Regions from separate parts of the Micromonospora zhanjiangensis genome, predicted to be linked through region 3. Evidence: riboswitches for the same ligand, from Rfam matches in the RefSeq annotation. Region 3 holds a riboswitch; each other region holds the start of a gene.
The links. A riboswitch is a leader RNA that binds a small molecule or an ion and turns the genes downstream of it on or off. The one in region 3 is predicted to bind S-adenosylmethionine.
Positions count from the first base shown of each region.

Region 1: linked by a shared signal. The riboswitch ahead of ACFOX0_RS15710 (GNAT family N-acetyltransferase) and the one ahead of ACFOX0_RS30455 (ABC transporter substrate-binding protein) in region 3 are both predicted to bind S-adenosylmethionine.
Region 2: linked by a shared signal. The riboswitch ahead of thrC (threonine synthase) and the one ahead of ACFOX0_RS30455 (ABC transporter substrate-binding protein) in region 3 are both predicted to bind S-adenosylmethionine.

Region 1 is NZ_JBHSBN010000009.1:115,901-121,508, reverse strand. Features, by position in the region: gene prfB (peptide chain release factor 2) at 1-191, shown strand, start outside; gene ftsE (cell division ATP-binding protein FtsE) at 320-1,000, shown strand; gene ftsX (permease-like cell division protein FtsX) at 1,085-1,960, shown strand; gene smpB (SsrA-binding protein SmpB) at 2,085-2,561, shown strand; RNA gene ssrA (transfer-messenger RNA) at 2,696-3,071, shown strand; SAM riboswitch class IV at 3,225-3,341, shown strand; gene ACFOX0_RS15710 (GNAT family N-acetyltransferase) at 3,350-4,096, shown strand; gene ACFOX0_RS15705 (hypothetical protein) at 4,365-4,844, shown strand; gene mdlC (benzoylformate decarboxylase) at 4,892-5,608, opposite strand, start outside.
Region 2 is NZ_JBHSBN010000001.1:194,879-200,486, reverse strand. Features, by position in the region: gene ACFOX0_RS00930 (GNAT family N-acetyltransferase) at 1-585, opposite strand, end outside; gene thrC (threonine synthase) at 872-2,179, opposite strand; SAM riboswitch class I at 2,201-2,335, opposite strand; gene ACFOX0_RS00920 (VOC family protein) at 2,695-3,072, shown strand; gene ACFOX0_RS00915 (GntR family transcriptional regulator) at 3,076-3,204, opposite strand; gene ACFOX0_RS00910 (dihydrofolate reductase family protein) at 3,446-3,988, opposite strand; gene ACFOX0_RS00905 (flavin reductase family protein) at 4,238-4,873, shown strand; gene ACFOX0_RS00900 (DoxX family protein) at 5,017-5,466, opposite strand; gene ACFOX0_RS00895 (ABC transporter permease) at 5,589-5,608, opposite strand, start outside.
Region 3 is NZ_JBHSBN010000036.1:13,061-18,668, reverse strand. Features, by position in the region: gene ACFOX0_RS30475 (gluconokinase) at 1-7, shown strand, start outside; gene ACFOX0_RS30470 (cupin domain-containing protein) at 206-556, opposite strand; gene ACFOX0_RS30465 (amino acid ABC transporter ATP-binding protein) at 831-1,619, opposite strand; gene ACFOX0_RS30460 (amino acid ABC transporter permease) at 1,622-2,359, opposite strand; gene ACFOX0_RS30455 (ABC transporter substrate-binding protein) at 2,453-3,358, opposite strand; SAM riboswitch class IV at 3,668-3,779, opposite strand; gene ACFOX0_RS30450 (spermidine synthase) at 3,834-4,568, opposite strand; gene ACFOX0_RS30445 (peptide chain release factor 3) at 4,625-5,608, opposite strand, start outside.

The sequences.
Region 1 (5,608 bases), on a different contig from region 3:
CCGACGCCGCCGGCTCGTGGGGCGACCAGATGCGGTCGTACGTGCTGCACCCGTATCAGATGGTGAAGGATCTGCGAACCGAGCAGGAGACCGGCAATCCGAGCGCGGTCTTCGACGGTGAGCTGGACAGCTTCATCGAGGCGGGCATCCGGTGGCGCAAGCAGAGCCAGCTGGCGGTTGACGCTCAGTGAGCGTCCGGGGCCGCACGGTGGCGCGGCGCGGCCGGCAGCCATGACAATTTTCGCTTAGCTGACAACATCGGTCGGGGGGCGGACCGTCGGACTTGGCAGTTCCATCACACCGCGTAGACTCTCGACCCGTGATTCAGCTTGAGCAAGTGACGAAGACGTACCCGAAGGCGTCCCGGCCATCGCTGGACGACGTGTCGGTGTCGATCGAGAAGGGCGAGTTCGTCTTCTTCATCGGTCCTTCCGGCTCCGGCAAGTCCACGATCATCAAGCTGTTGCTGCACGAGGTCCACCCGAGCAAGGGACGGGTCGTCGTCAACAGCCGGGACGTCACGTCGATGCGGTCGTGGAAGATCCCCCACTTCCGGCGCTCGATCGGCTGCGTCTTCCAGGATTTCCGTCTGCTGCCCAACCGCACCGCGTACGAGAACGTCGCGTTCGCCCTCGAGGTGATCGGCAAGACCAAGGCGGTGGCCCGCCGGGTCGTTCCGGAGGTGCTCGAGCTGGTCGGCCTCGGCGGCAAGGAGCACCGGTACCCGCACGAGCTGTCCGGCGGTGAGCAGCAGCGGGTGGCGGTCGCCCGGGCGTTCGTCAACCGGCCGCTCATCCTGCTGGCCGACGAGCCCACCGGAAACCTGGACCCGGACACCTCGATCGAGATCATGCGTCTGCTGGACCGGATCAACCGGACCGGCACCACCGTCGTGATGGTCACCCACGACTCCAACATCGTCAACCAGATGCGCCGCCGCGTCATCGAGATCGAGAGTGGTCGGATCGTGCGCGACCAGGCCCGTGGTGTCTACGGCTGAGCCGGCGGCTCGGCCGGATCGCCGGCCATCGACACCTGACCTGACCACGATCGACTCTCTGCGGAGATCCGAAGGGAACCCCCGATGCGCGTGAAGTACGTCCTGTCCGAAGTGCTGGTCGGGCTCTGGCGCAATGTGACGATGACCATTGCCATGATCATCACCATGGCCGTGTCGCTGACCATGCTCGGCGCGAGCGGTCTGTTGTTCATCCAGGTCGACAACATGAAGACCCGGTACTACCAGGACGTCCAGGTGGCGATCTTCCTGAGCAAGGAGGTCACCGACGCGCAGCGCACCAGCCTGGACGCGGCCCTGAAGAGCGACCCGCTGGTCAGCAAGGTCATCTACGAGTCCAAGGATGACGCGTACAAGAACTTCAAGGAGATGTGGCGGGACGCCCCGGACCTGGTCAACGCGATCAAGCCGGACACCCTGCCGGAGTCGTACCGGGTCAAGCTGAAGAACCCGGAGGAGTACCAGCAGATCAAGGACAAGTACAAGAACACCGAGGGCATCGACGAGATCGTCGACCAGCGCCAACTGCTGGAGAAGATCTTCAACATCCTCGGTGCGGTACAGCGGATGGCCCTGATCGCCGCCTCGGTGATGGCCATCGCCGCCCTGCTGCTGGTCGCCAACACCATCCAGGTCGCCGCCTACAGCAAGCGCCGCGAGGTCGCGGTGATGAAGCTGGTGGGCGCCTCGAACTGGTTCATCCAGGCACCGTTCGTGCTGGAGGCGGTGGTCGCCGGCCTGATCGGCTCGATCCTCGGCTTCGGCGCGCTGGCGCTCGGCAAGATCTTCCTGCTGGACGGCTCGTTGCGGGACCTCACCGACCTGCTGACCCCGATCAGCTGGAGCAGCGTCCTGCTGATGTTCCCGTTCATGGCCGGGGTCGGCGCGCTGGTCAGCGCCATCACCGCCTGGGTCACCCTGCGCTTCTACCTGCGCGTCTAGCTACCGTACGCCGCGTTCGGTCGCCGCTCACCGGGTCTCCCGGCGGGCGGCGACCGCCGTTTCGGGCCGTTCGGGGTAGCATTGCCCGGCTGTTCCACGACGCAGGAGAGGGGTGTGGCGCCGGATGCCACGGGAGAAGGGGCGTAAGGTCGTCGCCTCCAACCGCAAGGCGCGCCACGACTACGCCATCCTCGACACCTACGAGGCCGGCATGGCGCTCACCGGCACCGAGGTCAAGTCGCTGCGCGCCGGCCGGGCCTCGCTGGTCGACGCGTTCGCCCAGGAACGCGGCGGTGAGCTGTTCCTGCACGGGATGCACATCCCGGAGTACGTCCAGGGCACCTGGACCAACCACGAGCCCCGACGTACCCGCAAGCTGCTGCTCAACCGGCTGGAAATCGACCGGCTGCTCGGCAAGCTCAAGGAGAGCGGCCTGACCCTGGTGCCGCTGTCGGTCTACTTCAACGACGGTTGGGCCAAGGTCGAGCTCGGCCTGGCCCGCGGCAAGAAGTCGTACGACAAGCGGCAGGACCTCGCCAAGCGGGACGCGGACAAGGAGATCCGCCGGGCGGCCGGCCGGCGCGGCAAGGGCATGGAGTAACCGGTTCGCTCCGATCGGCCCGGCCGAGACGATCGTCACGTTCGTCCCGTTCGCGGGCGACGGGATATCCGGGATGAAGTCTGCCGGCCGAGGCGTTAGGCTTGGGGTGGTCGCCGCACCGGCGGCCGTGTCCAGGGGGTGACTGGTTTCGACTTTGTGCGTTGCGGCAGGGGAAGCGAGCCGAGGAAGCCGACGTCGTCTCGAAAATCGGTCGTCGGAAACCAATAAGCGCCAAGAACAATCGCGCTGACTTCGCTCTCGCCGCCTGAGGCGAGTAGCAAGTCTGTCGGCCTGGGAGTGCCTTCGACCCAGTTAGCCGGCATCAGCTAGAGGGCTGGCCAATCGGACCCGGTCGCGGGGTCCGTGCGGCGAGATCAATCAGCGACTGGGCCCGTCACACCGACTCGCTCGCGTGATCGGAGGGGCCGAGTAGAGGCACAGCGAGCTGCGCTCGGAGAAGCCCTGACAAGGCGGCGAAGGACCCGGGTTCGATTCCCGGCACCTCCACAAATCAGGCATACGGAGCGTCTTCGGACTTTCTGGGGCCTGTTACATACAGACCGTACGGTAGCGTCTTCCGGGATGCTGCCGTACGGGTGTTTCTGGGGTTCCCTCGGCTGAGCGGGATCGCGGTCCGTCCGGTCGCTTGGTAAGGTCATTCCAGGTCATGAGTGCCAGTGCGAAGCCCCGGCTTGCTGGCCGGCAACCCTCCGTCTCGTGGGTGGGGTGCCCCGGGTGATGACCCGGCCCGTTGCATGGTGCACCGAGCAAGCCGCGAACGGAGGGCTATGCCATTCCCGAATTCTCTGACCGCTCCTGTCCTCGAAGGCGACCTCGTCCGACTGGAGCCGCTGGATCATCGGCACGCCGCGGACCTGTCTGCGGCAGCAGAAGAGGACCGGAGTTCGTACCGGTTCACCTGGGTTCCAGCGGCAGCCGAGGTGGGTGCCTACATCGACGCGCAGCTGACCCGGGCGGCTGCCGGGACGCTGTTGCCCTATGCGCAGGTGGCGAAGGCGAGTGGACGTGCAGTCGGCGCGACTGCTTACTGGGACCCCCGGTGTTGGCCTGGCCGCGATGCGCTCTACGCAGTCGAGGTGGGCTTCACCTGGCTGGCGGCATCGGCACAGGGCACCGGGCTGAACGCGGAAGCGAAGCTACTGCTTTTCACCAACGCGTTCGAGGCGTGGGCGGTGGCCCGCGTCGACCTCAAGACTGACGCGCGTAATGAGATCTCCCGCAATGCGATCGAGCGCACGGGTGCCCGATTCGAGGGTGTCTTGCGGAGCTGGTCGCGGTCTTGGGCGCCGGGGGAAGAAGGGCTGTTGCGAGACTCAGCCATGTACTCGATTGTCGAGTCGGAGTGGGAGGCTTGCAGAGCCTTGCTGCAGACGCGGGTATCGACGGCAAGAACCGCTGAATCGAAGACCAGACGATTGGCCGAAAGAAGAGACCCAGCCGCACATCGGCACGAGCGTGCGCAGGCCGAGACGGTCGGTAGTGACGAGCCCCGCGGTCGTCGCCCATCACGTTGACGGAGTGCCGTTCGCGAAGCGCCCCGGTCCACCGACCGGGGCGCTTCGCCGTTTTCTCGATCCGGCCCGCGACGGTTTCCCCGGTCCCACCCGCCGACCCGTGTCGCTCCCGCCGACCGGCTCGCGGTTCCGAATCGCTGTCCGGTTTGTTACTGATGCGGCTGGCGTGGCCAATGAGCCAGATGAGCTGGCCCGCGGGTCTGGACCCCGGGCCGGGCCCGGCCCACGATCGGCACAGGGCGACAGGCGCGAACCCCGGAGGTGTGCCATGGTGACAGGCGCTGCACGACAACCGGCCACGATCCCCACCGCTGCGGACGACCGGTCGCTCCCGGCCTCCCGCCGCCTCCGGGCCGGCCTGCTGCCGGCCATCCGGGGGATCGAGCAGACCCTCGCGGCGCCGGCCGGCGACCCGGCGTGGCGGCACGGGCTGGCCGTCCGGCTGTGCACCCTGCAGGGCAGCTTCGCCGAGCACGTACGCGCCACCGAGGGGGCCGACGGCCTCTACGCCGAGTTGCTCGACCGCGCACCGTGGCTGGCCCACTCGACCCGGGCGCTGGTCCGCGAGCACGGTGCCGTGGCGGCGACCATCGGCGCGCTCCGCCGCCGTACGGAACTGCCCGAAACCGGGGTCGACGAGCTGCGGAACCGGTCGGTCGACCTGCTGCGGGCGCTGGCCCGGCACCGGCAACGCGGCGCGGACCTGATCCACCATGCGTACGAACTCGACCTGGGCGGCGAGACCTGACCTGACCTGACCGGGTCGGGTCGGTCGGGTTGGGTCGGTCGGGTTGGTCACAGGATGTCCGGCGCCTCCGGGGTGATCGGCACCGCTAGCACCGTCGGCCCGGAGGTCCGCGCCAGGCCGGTACGGACCGCCTCGGTCACCGCGTCGGTCGAGTCGGCGACGGCGGCGGCGCAGCCGTACCCCTGGGCGATGGCCAGGATGTCCAGCCCGGGCAGGTCCAGACCGGGCACCCCGGGCGTCCCTTCGTGCCGGGCGAACGCCTTGAGGATCGCGTACTGCCCGTTCATCGGCACCACGAACACCACCGGCAGCCGGTGCCGCGCCGCCGTCCAGAGGGCCTGCACGCTGTAGTGGAACGAGCCGTCCCCGATGACCGCCAGCACCGGCCGGCAGCGGCCGGTGTGCCGCTCGCCGAGGGCGATCCCGACGGCGGCCGGCAGGCCGAAGCCGAGGCCGCCGCTGGCCCCGGTGAAGAACGACGCCGGCCGGCGGGCCGGCAGGTACCGACGCAGCAGGCCGACATTGGACGGCGTCTCCGCGACCAGTACGCCGTCCGGCGGCCACTCCCGGGCCAGGGCGGCGAACAGCGCCTTCGGTGACAGCGGCACCCCGGCATCCGGCACCGGCGGCGCGGGCACGGGTGGCGGCAGCGGTCGGTCCGCGGTGGGCAGCAGCTCGGCCAGGGCCGCGCAGGCGAGCGCGGGGTCGCCGAGGACGCTGTCGCCCACCGCCGCCTGCGCCGCCTCCTCCGGATCGTCGGTGAC
Region 2 (5,608 bases), on a different contig from region 3:
GGCGAGGTACTCCTCCGGCGGGATGCCGGGCCAGCGGACGGTCCGGTAGTCCCCGGCCCGGGACCGCGCCTCGGCGAGCTGCCGGTCGAGGGCGACCTCGTCGAGCCCGGTGGCGTCGAGCCGACGGCGGACGTCGACCAGCGCGGCCGTCGCGCCGACCGCGCGGGCGAACGCGTCACCCGCGGGATCGCGTTCCGGGCCGTCCGGCAGGGTGCCGGCGGTCTGGCCGATGATCCGCTTCCGACCGAGGTCACCCATCAACCGGACGACCCGCCGGTGCAGGGCCCGCCCGACGCCCCGGCGGCGACTCCCGGGCCGGACGTGCACCTGCACCACCGCCATCGCGGTGTTGTCCGCCTGGGGGAGTTCGAGTTCGGCGAAGCCGACCGGTTCCCCGTCGAGCCGGGCGAGCAGCCAGCGATAGCCCGTCACCGGCATCGGATGCCGCAGGCCGCCGAAGAAGCGCTGCCGGCACAACGGCGGAAAGCCGGGCAGGTCCGCCGCGAGACTCGCGGCCTTGATCTCGTACGCCCGCTCGAAGCTCGTGTGGTCGTCCTGCCGGATCGAGTCGACGGTGATGTCCATGGGGCGAGGGTGCCCCGGGGAGCGGTGGGACCGCGAACGATTTAGCCGTCGGCCGGTCGGGAAGAAAGGGTCGACCTCGGCGTCCGGGTCGTCACCTGCTTGGTCGGGAGGGCGATCGCACAACGCCTCCGGCGCTGGGTCGTAAGAACTTCAAAAGTCTACGGCGATGCGCCCTCCCGCACGGAGCATCTTGCGTTGCGCAGTTGCGTCCGTCAAGTCCCCGGAAGGAGTTTTCTTCTACTGACAGCAAATCCCCAGCTACCAACCGCAGCAAAACGTGGAAGTTTCAGCCCAGCAGTCCTGCGTCCCGTACCGCCCGCAACGAAGCCTTTACCCGATGGGACGGTCCCACCTGGCCGGCGACCGCGTCGATCGTCTTCAGCCCCTCACCGGTGTTGTAGACGACCGTCTCCCGGGTCGGGTCCAACCGGCCGGACTCGACGAGCTTGCGCAGCACGGCGACGGTGACCCCGCCGGCGGTCTCGGCGAACACGCCGGTGGTCCGGGCCAGCAGCCGGATCCCCGCCCGGATCTCGTCGTCGTCGGCGTGGTCCATCCAGCCACCGGTACGCCGGACCGCCTCCAGCGCGTACAGGCCGGCGGCCGGGTCGCCGATGTTCAGCGACTTCGCGATGCCGGTGGGCCGTACCGGGGTGACAGTGTCGGTGCCGGCGTGCAGCGCGGTCGCGATCGGGTTGCAGCCGGTGGACTGCGCGCCGAACACCGTCCAGCCGCCGTCCGGGGCGGTCGCCAGTCCTATCTCGACCAGTTCGCTGAACGCCTTGTCAATCTTGGTGAGCAGCTCGCCGCTGGCCATCGGGACCACCACCTGCGCCGGGATCCGCCAGCCCAACTGCTCGGCCACCTCGTAGCCGAGCGTCTTGGAACCCTCCGCGTAGTAGGGCCGGACGTTCACGTTGACGAACGCGGTGTCCTCGAACTCGTCGGTCTCCACCAACTCGCCACAGAGTCGATTGACGTCGTCGTACGACCCGTCGATGGCGACCAGGTCGCCCCCGTACACGGCGGTGGTGATCACCTTGCCCGGTTCCAGGTCGGCCGGGATGAAGACGATCGACGGTACGCCGGCCCGGGCCGCGTGGGCGGCGACCGAGTTGGCCAGGTTACCGGTGGAGGCGCAGGCGAACCGGGTGAAGCCGAGCCCGCGGGCGGCGGTCAGCGCCACCGACACCACCCGGTCCTTGAACGAGTGGGTGGGGTTGGCGCTGTCGTCCTTGACCCACAGCGGGGCGTGGATGCCCAACTCGGCGGCGAGTCCGGTGGCCGCCACCAGCGGGGTGAGCCCGGGGTCGAGGGTGATCCGACCGGCCGGGTCCTGTCCGGCGGGCAGCAGCGGCGCGTACCGCCAGATGTTGTGCGGCCCGGCCTCGATGTCGGCGCGGGTGACCCGGGCGAGCGCCGCCGGGTCGTAGCTGACCTCCAGCGGGCCGAAACACTCGAAACAGGCGTGCTGCGCGACCAACGGGTACTCGGCGCCGCAGCCGCGGCAGACCAGGCCGCGGGCCGGTCCGGCCGCGACGCGGCCGGCGTCGGCGCGCTCGTCGGAGGTGGCGTGGTGGGATCCGGATTCGATGATCGACGTCACGTCGAGGTCCTCTCATCTTTCCCCGCATCGCGATCTGCGGCGGGGACGGAATTGGCACCTGTCCCGCTCTCGCTCTGCGTCGAGCCGGCGGGGTGGTTGCCGGGGCGTCATCGGGCCGTATCCCTCAGCCCCTCTGGATGAGGTATTCAGTTGTCCCGGCCGAGTTTACGGCGCATCCGCGGGCGCGCCGAGCCGCCGTCCCACGCAGTGGGCGGCAAGTCGAGTGGTCCGGCTCACGCCGGCCGGCGTCGGCCGACCGCCGGCCCGCGGCACCACCTCGACGGTCCGGCCGAGGGCGGTTGCTTCGTGGTGCCCAGCGCCGCGCCGATCCGGGACAGCGCAGCTCCATGATCATTGGCAGTTTTTCCGTTGCCGAATCGGCGTGTCGTACGGAAAAACTGCCAACGATCATGGGGGCCTTGGGGCGGTCCGGGTGCGGGCGGGGTGGGTTCGGGTGATGATCGTGGTGTTGGTAGAGCCACCGGAGGTCGGAGGTGGGCGGGGTGGTCAGTCAGATCACGCAGTGGACGTTGGACGTGCGGGACACCGATCGGATGGCCGAGTTCTGGTCGCGGGTTCTGGGCTACCGGGTCGAGAAGGGCGACGACGGCTGCGCGAAGCTCTACCCGCCGGACGACGCTCCCCCGGGCACGCTCACCGTCTGGTTGCAGCGGGTCGACGCCTCCAAGGCCGGCAAGAACCGCAACCACCCCGACCTGAACCCGACCGACGGCGACGTCGAGGCCGAGGTCGAGCGGCTGCTGGCGCTCGGCGCCCGGCACACGGACGTGGGCCAGACCGACGCCGACCCGTTCGTCGTGCTGGCCGACCCGGAGGGCAACGAGTTCTGCGTGCTGCGCAACCGCACCCGGGAGGTCTGATGCTCAACGGTCGGCGTTCGGAGCTCGGACGTAAACGCCGCGCCCTTGATGGCCCTCGACCAGACCCTCGGCGCGCAGGATGAGCATCGCGGACCGGATGACCTGCGTGGAGACGTCGTACTTGGCGCACAGCTCGGAGGTCGACGGCAGTTTGTCGCCTGGCTTGCCGCCAGCCTGATGACGGCGGTGGGCGCGCTCAGGACGTACGCCGAGGAACTGACCGGTCCCGCGACCGGCTGATGCCTCCTTCCGGCCCTGCCCGACGCGGTGGTCGGAAGCGGGAAATGGCCCGGGGTGGCTGCCGGGCTCCGGTCGCGGCGGCCCGGGATCGCCTTCGACCGGCCCCGCCCGCCTCGGTGTCGCCCGGGCCGGTTCACCTGACGACGCGGTGCCAGATGTTGACGGCGTGCGGTACGTGACTGACGCTGAGCTGCTCCAGCTTGACGTTGCTGCCGCCGGGATGGTCGAACAGCCGGACGCCGTCGCCGAGCAGCACCGGCGCCACCAGGGTGAGGATCTCGTCAAGCAGGCCGGCCGCCAGGCACTGCCGGGCGACGTCGGCGCCGAGCACGTTGACGTACTTGTCCCCGGCCGCCGCCTTGGCCGCGGTGACGGCCTCGGCCAGGTCGTCGACGAAGGTGATGTCCGCCGAGGCCGGTCGCGGGTGATGGGTGAGCACGAACTGTGGTCCCTCCCAGCCACCGCCGAACGCCTTGCCCTCCCGCTCCTCGACCCCCTTGTACGGGTCGTCGCCACCGAAGGTGCGGTTGCCGACCAGGAGCGCGCCGATCCGTCCGATCAGGTCGTCCACCATCGGGTTGGGTCCGAGGTGCTCGGTGAGCCAGGACATGTCGCCACCGGGACCGGCGATGAAGCCGTCCAACGACATGGTGACCGAGTACAGCAGCTTCCCCATCGCCTGCCTCCTGCCGAGGGTGCCCGAGCGTCCCCTGGCGTTCTACCAGCGACCTGTCACATTCTCGTCGGCCCGAGAGCCGGTCGGCCGCGACGTGCGCCGCACAGGGCGTTCGCACACCACGTCCGGGCCCGGGTCGGTCGAACGCGACGTCCGATCGCCGCCAGCGGTCCGGGGCGTGTCGGGTCAGAGTTGGACGGCGCGCGAGCCGCGCGCGGCCCGACCCGGGCCGGAGAGATGGGATCGACGATGCATCGCGTGTCCGACACGAAAGTCTTCTACTTCGGCACCCCGGTGGTGCTGATCAGTTCCCGGAACGAGGACGGTGGGTTCAACCTCGCGCCGATGTCGTCGGCGTGGTGGCTGGGTCGGACCTGCGTGCTGGGCCTCGGCAACAGTGGCCAGACCACGGCCAACCTGTTGCGCGAACGGGAGTGCGTGCTCAACCTCGTGCCGTCGTCGCTGGTCGACGCCGTGGACCGGATCGCGCTCACCACCGGCCGGCCGGTGGTGCCGACCGGCAAGGCGGAGCAGGGCTACCGGTACGAGCCGGACAAGTTCGCGGTCGCCGGCCTCACCCCGCAACCGGCGGACCTGGTCCGGCCGCCGCGGGTCGCCGAGTGCCCGATCCAGTTGGAGTGCCTGGTCACCGAGGCGCACCCGATGACCCAGCCGGGGCTGTCCGCCACCGCCTTCCACGTGACCGTCGAACGGACGCACGTCGAGGAGGAACTGATCATCCCGGGTACGCACTACGTCGACCCGATCCGGTGGGACCCGCTGATCATGAAGTTCTGCGAGTTCTTCGGCGGCGGGGGGAACCTGCGTCCGTCGCGCCTGGCCGCCGGCTGGCGGATGCCGCACGAACTGCGACCCGTTCGGTGACGTGATCCGGAAGACCTCGGCAGGTGGGTGACCGGGTCGAGGTCTTCCGGATCGCACGGTCTGTCGTACCGGGGCGGGTCCGAGCGCGACCGGACCGTGGCCGCCTTCGCCGACCATCCGATGGACGGCCCGCGGACGGGCCGTCAGGCGGTGGCCGCGGCCCGGCGGTCGGTGGACCGGTCGGTCAACTCGGTCCGGTCCCGGCGGAGCAGGGCGTCCACCGCCCACGGTCCGGCGCCCAGCACGGCGACCAGCAGGAACGACCAGCAGAACATGGCCGCGGCCTCGCCGCCGTTGGTCATCGGCAGCAGGCCCTTCTCCTGGTGGACGGTGAAGTAGGCGTACGCCATCGAGCCGGAGGCGAGCAGCGCCGCCGGGCGGGTGAGCAGCCCGATCAGCACCAGGCCGCCGCAGACCAACTGGATCAGCGCGGCCCACCAGCCGGGCCACTGGCCCATCGGGACCGGTTGACCGGTGCCCCGGTTGCCGCCCAGCACCCCGAAGATCGAGGCCAGACCGTGGCAGACGAACAGCAGCCCGACCACAATGCGGAACAGGGACAGTACCGAGCCCTTGAATCGGACATCATTCATCTTTGACGCCTCCTTTGGGAGCGCTACCAGGAGCCCTCAGGATGCAACAAATATTTATGATTGTCGATATAGAACGCTCAACTACTTTTTCCGCCGCAGGTCACGGCGCATGAGTTTCGCGCTCAGCTGGTGACGTCCTTGC
Region 3 (5,608 bases):
TCGCTGACCGCCCGCCGAGGTCGCCGGTCCGGCCGGCATCTCCGCGGCGACGCCCCGGTGCTCGCTGGGGCGCCGGCCGGCCTCGGTCGGGCTGGGCGTCCAGGTAGACCCCGACTGCCGGCCCGCGGCCCGCCGTAGCACGGAGGATGCGCCGGTCACCACAGCCAGTCCACCCATGATCTTCCTCCCCAGTCCGGACGATCGGTTACAGGAATTCGGAGCGGTAGGTCGCCGCCAGTTCCGCCGCGCGCTGGCGACGCTGCGCGAGTTCGTCCCGGGACAGCTGGGGCGGGGGCGCGTCCTTGCCGGCGACGACGTCGCCGATGCGCATGAAGTACTCGTCCTGCCCGGCGGGGGTGCACATGCACAACATCCGGGCCGGTGCCCCGGAGACGTTGCGGAAGTAATGTGGCGCGTTTGCCGGGATGTTGATGGTGGATCCGGCCCGTACGGTGTGCTTGGCACCGCGGAAGGTGAACTCGATCTCCAGGAGCGTGAACATCTCCTCGAAGTCGTGCCGGTGCGGCGGTGGGCCGCCGCCGTCGGGGACGTACATGTCGATCAGGCAGTAGCGGCCGTTGGTCTGATTCGGCTCCTTCGGGATCGATCGGGTGGTGATCAGGCGTCGGCGACGGTGATGACGAGCTTGCCGCTGGGCAGCGTGCCCGCGGTCGCGTCGGCATGCAGGGCGGGCGGGTCGGCCAGCGGTAGGGCTTCCTTTCCGGGCACCGCGACGTGGGGTCGGACCCCGGCGTGATGGCTACCTCGGTTGGGTGTTCCGCTGACCCACCCCGGGGCCCCGGCCGGCCCCGGGTCCCGGCCGGGGGCCGTCACAGCACCTGGGCCAGGAACCGGCGCAGCCGGGGATGCTCGGGGCGTTCGAAGACCGCTGTCGGCGCACCGGCCTCCAGCACCACTCCGCGGTCCATGAAGGCGACCGTGTCGGCAACCTGACGGGCGAATCCCATCTCGTGGGTGACCACCACCATGGTCATGCCGGCCGCCGACAGGTCGGCCATCAATCCCAGGACTCCCTTCACCAGCTCCGGATCCAGCGCTGACGTGGCCTCGTCGAAGAGCATGACCTGCGGGCGCAGGGCCAGGGCCCGGGCGATGGCGACCCGCTGCTGCTGGCCGCCGGAGAGTTGCCCGGGCCGGGCGTCCGCCTTGCCCGCCAGCCCGACCAGCTCCAGTTGCGCCCGGGCCAGCGCCTCGGCCTCGTCCGGTGGCAACCGCCGGATCTTGCGCAGCGGCAGGACGATGTTGCGCAGCACGCTCAGGTGTGGAAAGAGGTTGAACTGCTGGAACACCATCCCGATCCGCCGCCGCAGGGCATCCGGGTCGTCACCGAGCACACTGCGCCCATCCAGGAGCACGTCCCCCCGGTCCGGTTCGATCAGCCGGTTGATCGTACGCAGCAGGGTCGACTTGCCGGAGCCGGACGGGCCGATGACGCACGCCGTACCGCCGCGGGGCACGTCAAGGTTGACCCCGCGCAACACCCGGTTCGACCCGAAGGCCAGGTGGATGTCGCGGACGGCCAGGCTTACCGATCCGTCGCGCCGGGCCAGCTCCCGTTCGGCGCCGCCAGTGTGGGTATTGGTGTCGGTTCGCGTCATCATCAAGTCCTCGGTCCGGCGGGGAGCGGGTGCGTCGCCGCTGGTGCCGGCGCATCGTCGTCCGACTCTGCCTGTACGCCGGACGGCCGACCCTGGCGAAGCCGGCGATCCAGCCAGTTGACCGCGTGCGTCAGTGGCACGGTCAACACCAGATAGAACAGTCCGGCCAGCAGCAGCGCCGACTCGTTTCCGGTCGTGGCAGCGTGATCCTGGCCAATCCGGAACAGGTCCCGCTGGCTGGCTACCAGCCCGAGGAAGTACACCAGGCTGGAGTCCTTGATCAAGGCGATCAGCTGGTTCACCCAGGCCGGCAGGACCCGGCGCACCCCCTGCGGAATGATCACCAGCCGCATCGCCGCTCCCCAGGACAGGCCGAGCGCCCGGGCGCCCTCCAGCTGGGCGGCCTCCACGCTGAGGATCCCGGCCCGGAAGATCTCGCCGAGATAGCCGGCGGCGATCAACGAGAGCGCCAGGACGCCCAACGGGTACGGGTTGGGCCCCCAGACCTGCAACCCGAGCGGGGCCAGGCCCACCCCGATCAGCAGGATCGTCGCCGCGGCCGGCAGCCCGCGGAACACGTCGGTGTAGATCCGCGCCGGCCACCGTAACCAGCGGGTACGGGCGATGCCGGCGACGGCCAGCACCATGCCGAGCACTGACCCGAGCAGGGCGGCGGAGACCGACAGCACCAGCGTGTTGCGCAACCCCACGGCCAGCATCTCGGGCAGGGCCTGCCGCATGGATGACCAGTCGAAAAAGGTTGACCACAACGTACTCAGCGGATCCATCGATCTCTCTTCATTTCCCGCTACGACTTCGTTACCGCGTACCGGTCAGGACGCCGGCGTGGCCGACGCGACGGCGTCCGACGGGGAGGCCGGCCCGCTCTGTGCGGGGCCGGCCGGCGGCGCAACCGTTCCACTGCCCGGCTTGAAGTCCGCCGGGATCGGTCGACCCGGGTAGTACTGCGCCTGCAGCTTCGTCCACGTACCGTCCGCGATGACCTCGTCCAGGCCGCGGTTCAGCGCCGCACGCAGCTTGTCGTTGCCCTTCGCCACCGCGAACGCCGTCGGGGCGGGGCTCAACTGCTTGTCGGCCAGCACGACCTTGCCACCGCTGTCCTTTGCCGTCTTCTCGCCGATCTCAGCGGGGGCGATCCAGGCGTCGGCGGTGCCGGCCTTGATCTGGTTGAGCGCACCGTTGTAGTCCGGCACCCGGACCGGATCGAGGTGGTGACCGGTGGCGTAGTCGTCCTGTACGGTGCCCTGCACCACCACGACCCGCTTGCCGGTCAGCTGGTCGAAGCCCTTGATCGGCGATCCGGCCGGTACGTCCAGCCCGAAGTAGCCGAAGTCGTACCCGTTGCCGAAGTCCACGGTCTTCTTCCGGGCCTCCGTGATGGTGATGGACGAGCTGCCGACGTCGAACTTGTGGTTGTTGACCTGGGACAGCAGCGCCGAGAAGTCGGTGCCGACGAACTCCACCTTGAGCCCCACCTTGCCGGCGACGGCGGTGAGCAGGTCGTTGTCGAAGCCGGTGAACCTGCCGTCCTTGAGGTAGACGTTCGGCGGTGCGTCGGTCAGGGTGCCGGCCCGCAGCACGCCGGGCCGCAGCAGCCCGTACGGGTTGTCGGCCGAGGCGGCGTTGGAGGATCCACCGCAGCCGGCCAACGCCGTGGTGGCGAGGATCGCGGCCGCGGCGAGCGGAGTGAAGGTGGCCAGGAGGGAACGAGAACGCACGGGTGACTCCAGGGTTGATCGTGCGGTGGGTAGGCGCCACCGCCAGCGGGGCGGGTACGGGGACACCACCCCTCGGCGGCGGGTCCGCGAACGGCACCGCCGGATGAGGACAGCAGGGGAACTAGCTGGTCAGCGCGCTACGTACGGGCGACAGCCGGCGCCGTGCACGCGCATCAGGTCGATGTGCCGCCGTCGGACCAGCAGCGGCTGCACCGCTGCCGGCGGGGTCACGCCCAAGGCGACGGCGGGTCGCGGTGGTGCGCAGATGAGAGCAGACACGGGTCCTCCAGGGCTGTTGACCTGGAACCCAGGCCACGCTTGCGCCGGAACAACTCCGGCACCTGGTCTTCACCCGGGGCACCCCACCGCGGAGGAGGGTTGCCGGCCAGCGAGCCGGGGCTTCGCGCTGGCGCTCATGACCTGCTAAGAACCTAGCAGCCCGGACGGCGCCGCTGTCCAGCCGATATGAGGCGCCTCACGCAAGCCCGGCGGGTCTCGCGTGGGTGGCGACGTAGACGGTGTTGGCGCTCTCGCCACCGGTCAGGTGGTTGGCGAAGGTGACGACGTGGGCCCGTACGGTCCCGAACACCTCGGCGAGGGTGCCGGTGAACCGGTCGTCGGGCGGGTCGTCGGACCAGAGGGCGAACACCCCGCCGGGCCGGAGCCGGCTGGCGAGCCGGTGCAGACCGGCGGCGGTGTAGAACGCGGCGTGGCTGGGGTGCAGGACGTGTCGCGGAGTGTGGTCGATGTCCACCAGGACCGCGTCGAAGCGCCGGCCGGGCGCCTGCGGGTCGAGACCGGTGGGGTCGTTGACCGCGGCGAAGAAGTCCCCCCGGACCAGGCGACTGCGCGGATCGCCGGTGAGCCGGCTGGCCAGGGGCAACAGGCCACGCCGGTGCCAGGAGATCACCTCGTCGAGTGCCTCGATCACGGTCAGCGTCCGTACCCGCCGGTCGTCCAGCACGGCCGCGGCGGTGTGGCCGAGACCGAGGCCGCCGACGGCGACGTCGAGGTCGGCCCCGGGCAGCTCGGCCAGGGCGAGCCGGGCGAGTTCCACCTCGGCCACCGTGAACAGGCTGGACATGAGGTACTCGTCGTCCAGCTTCACCTCGTAGACGTCGACGTCGAGCGCCGGGTCCAACCGCCGCCGCAGGCTGATGGCGCCGATCGGCGTCTCCCGCCAGTCGATCTCCTCGAAGCGGCGTCCCATCGTCTCTCCTCGTTCTCGGCCGGTGGCCGGTCGGTCGCTGGTCGATGGCTGGTCGGTCAGTCGGCCGCCAGGAGGGGTTCGAGGGTCACGCCCGGTCGGCTGTCGGCGATGGAGCGCATTCGCCAACCGCTGGTGAACAGGGCCAGCAGCGCCCCGTCGCGCAGCCGGGTGAGCACCTCGGCGTCGGGTACGCCGAGCAGCCGTTCCTGGCTGGCCGCGTCGGTGCGGCGGGCCTCCCGGTACGGCAGGTGCTCCAGCTGGGTGGGCACACCGAACTCGGCGTCGAGGCGAGCGACGGCGACCTCGAACTGCATGGGGCCGACGGCGGCGAGAACGGGGGCCTGGTCGCCGCGCCGGTCGGAGCGCAGGACCTGGACGACGCCCTCGGCGTCGAGTTGCTCGACGCCGCGACGGAAGCGCTTGAACGTGGAGATGTCGGCGGCGCGCAGGACGGCGAAGTGTTCCGGGGTGAACGACGGCAGCGGGGGGAAGGCCACCGCCGGCCCGTCGTGCAGGGTGTCGCCGATGCCCAGCGCGGTCGCGTTGACCAGCCCGATCACGTCACCGGGATACGCCTCGTCGATGGTTTCCCGGCTGGCGCCGAACATCTGCTGCGCGTACTTGGTGGCGAAGGGCCGGCCGGTGCCCGCGTGGGTGACGGTCATGCCGCGGCTGAACCGGCCGGAGCAGACGCGCACGAAGGCGACCTGGTCGCGGTGGGCCTTGTTCATGTTCGCCTGGATCTTGAACACGAACCCGGCGAAGGGTGCGTCGACGCCGCGCGGTGTGCCGCCGGTGTCGACCCGGGGCTGCGGGGCGGGCGCGTGGCTGGCGAGCACCTCCAGGAGTTGTCGGACGCCGAAGTTGGCGACGGCGGCGCCGAACAGCACCGGGGTGGTGGTGGCCGCCATGAAGGTGTCCTGATCGTGGTCGGCGCCGGTGAGACCGAGCAGGTCGAGTTCTTCGACGGCGCGTTGCCAGTCCCCTCCGTACCGGTGGGCCGCCTCCGCGGGGGTCAGCTGTTCCTCGACCGCGGCGGT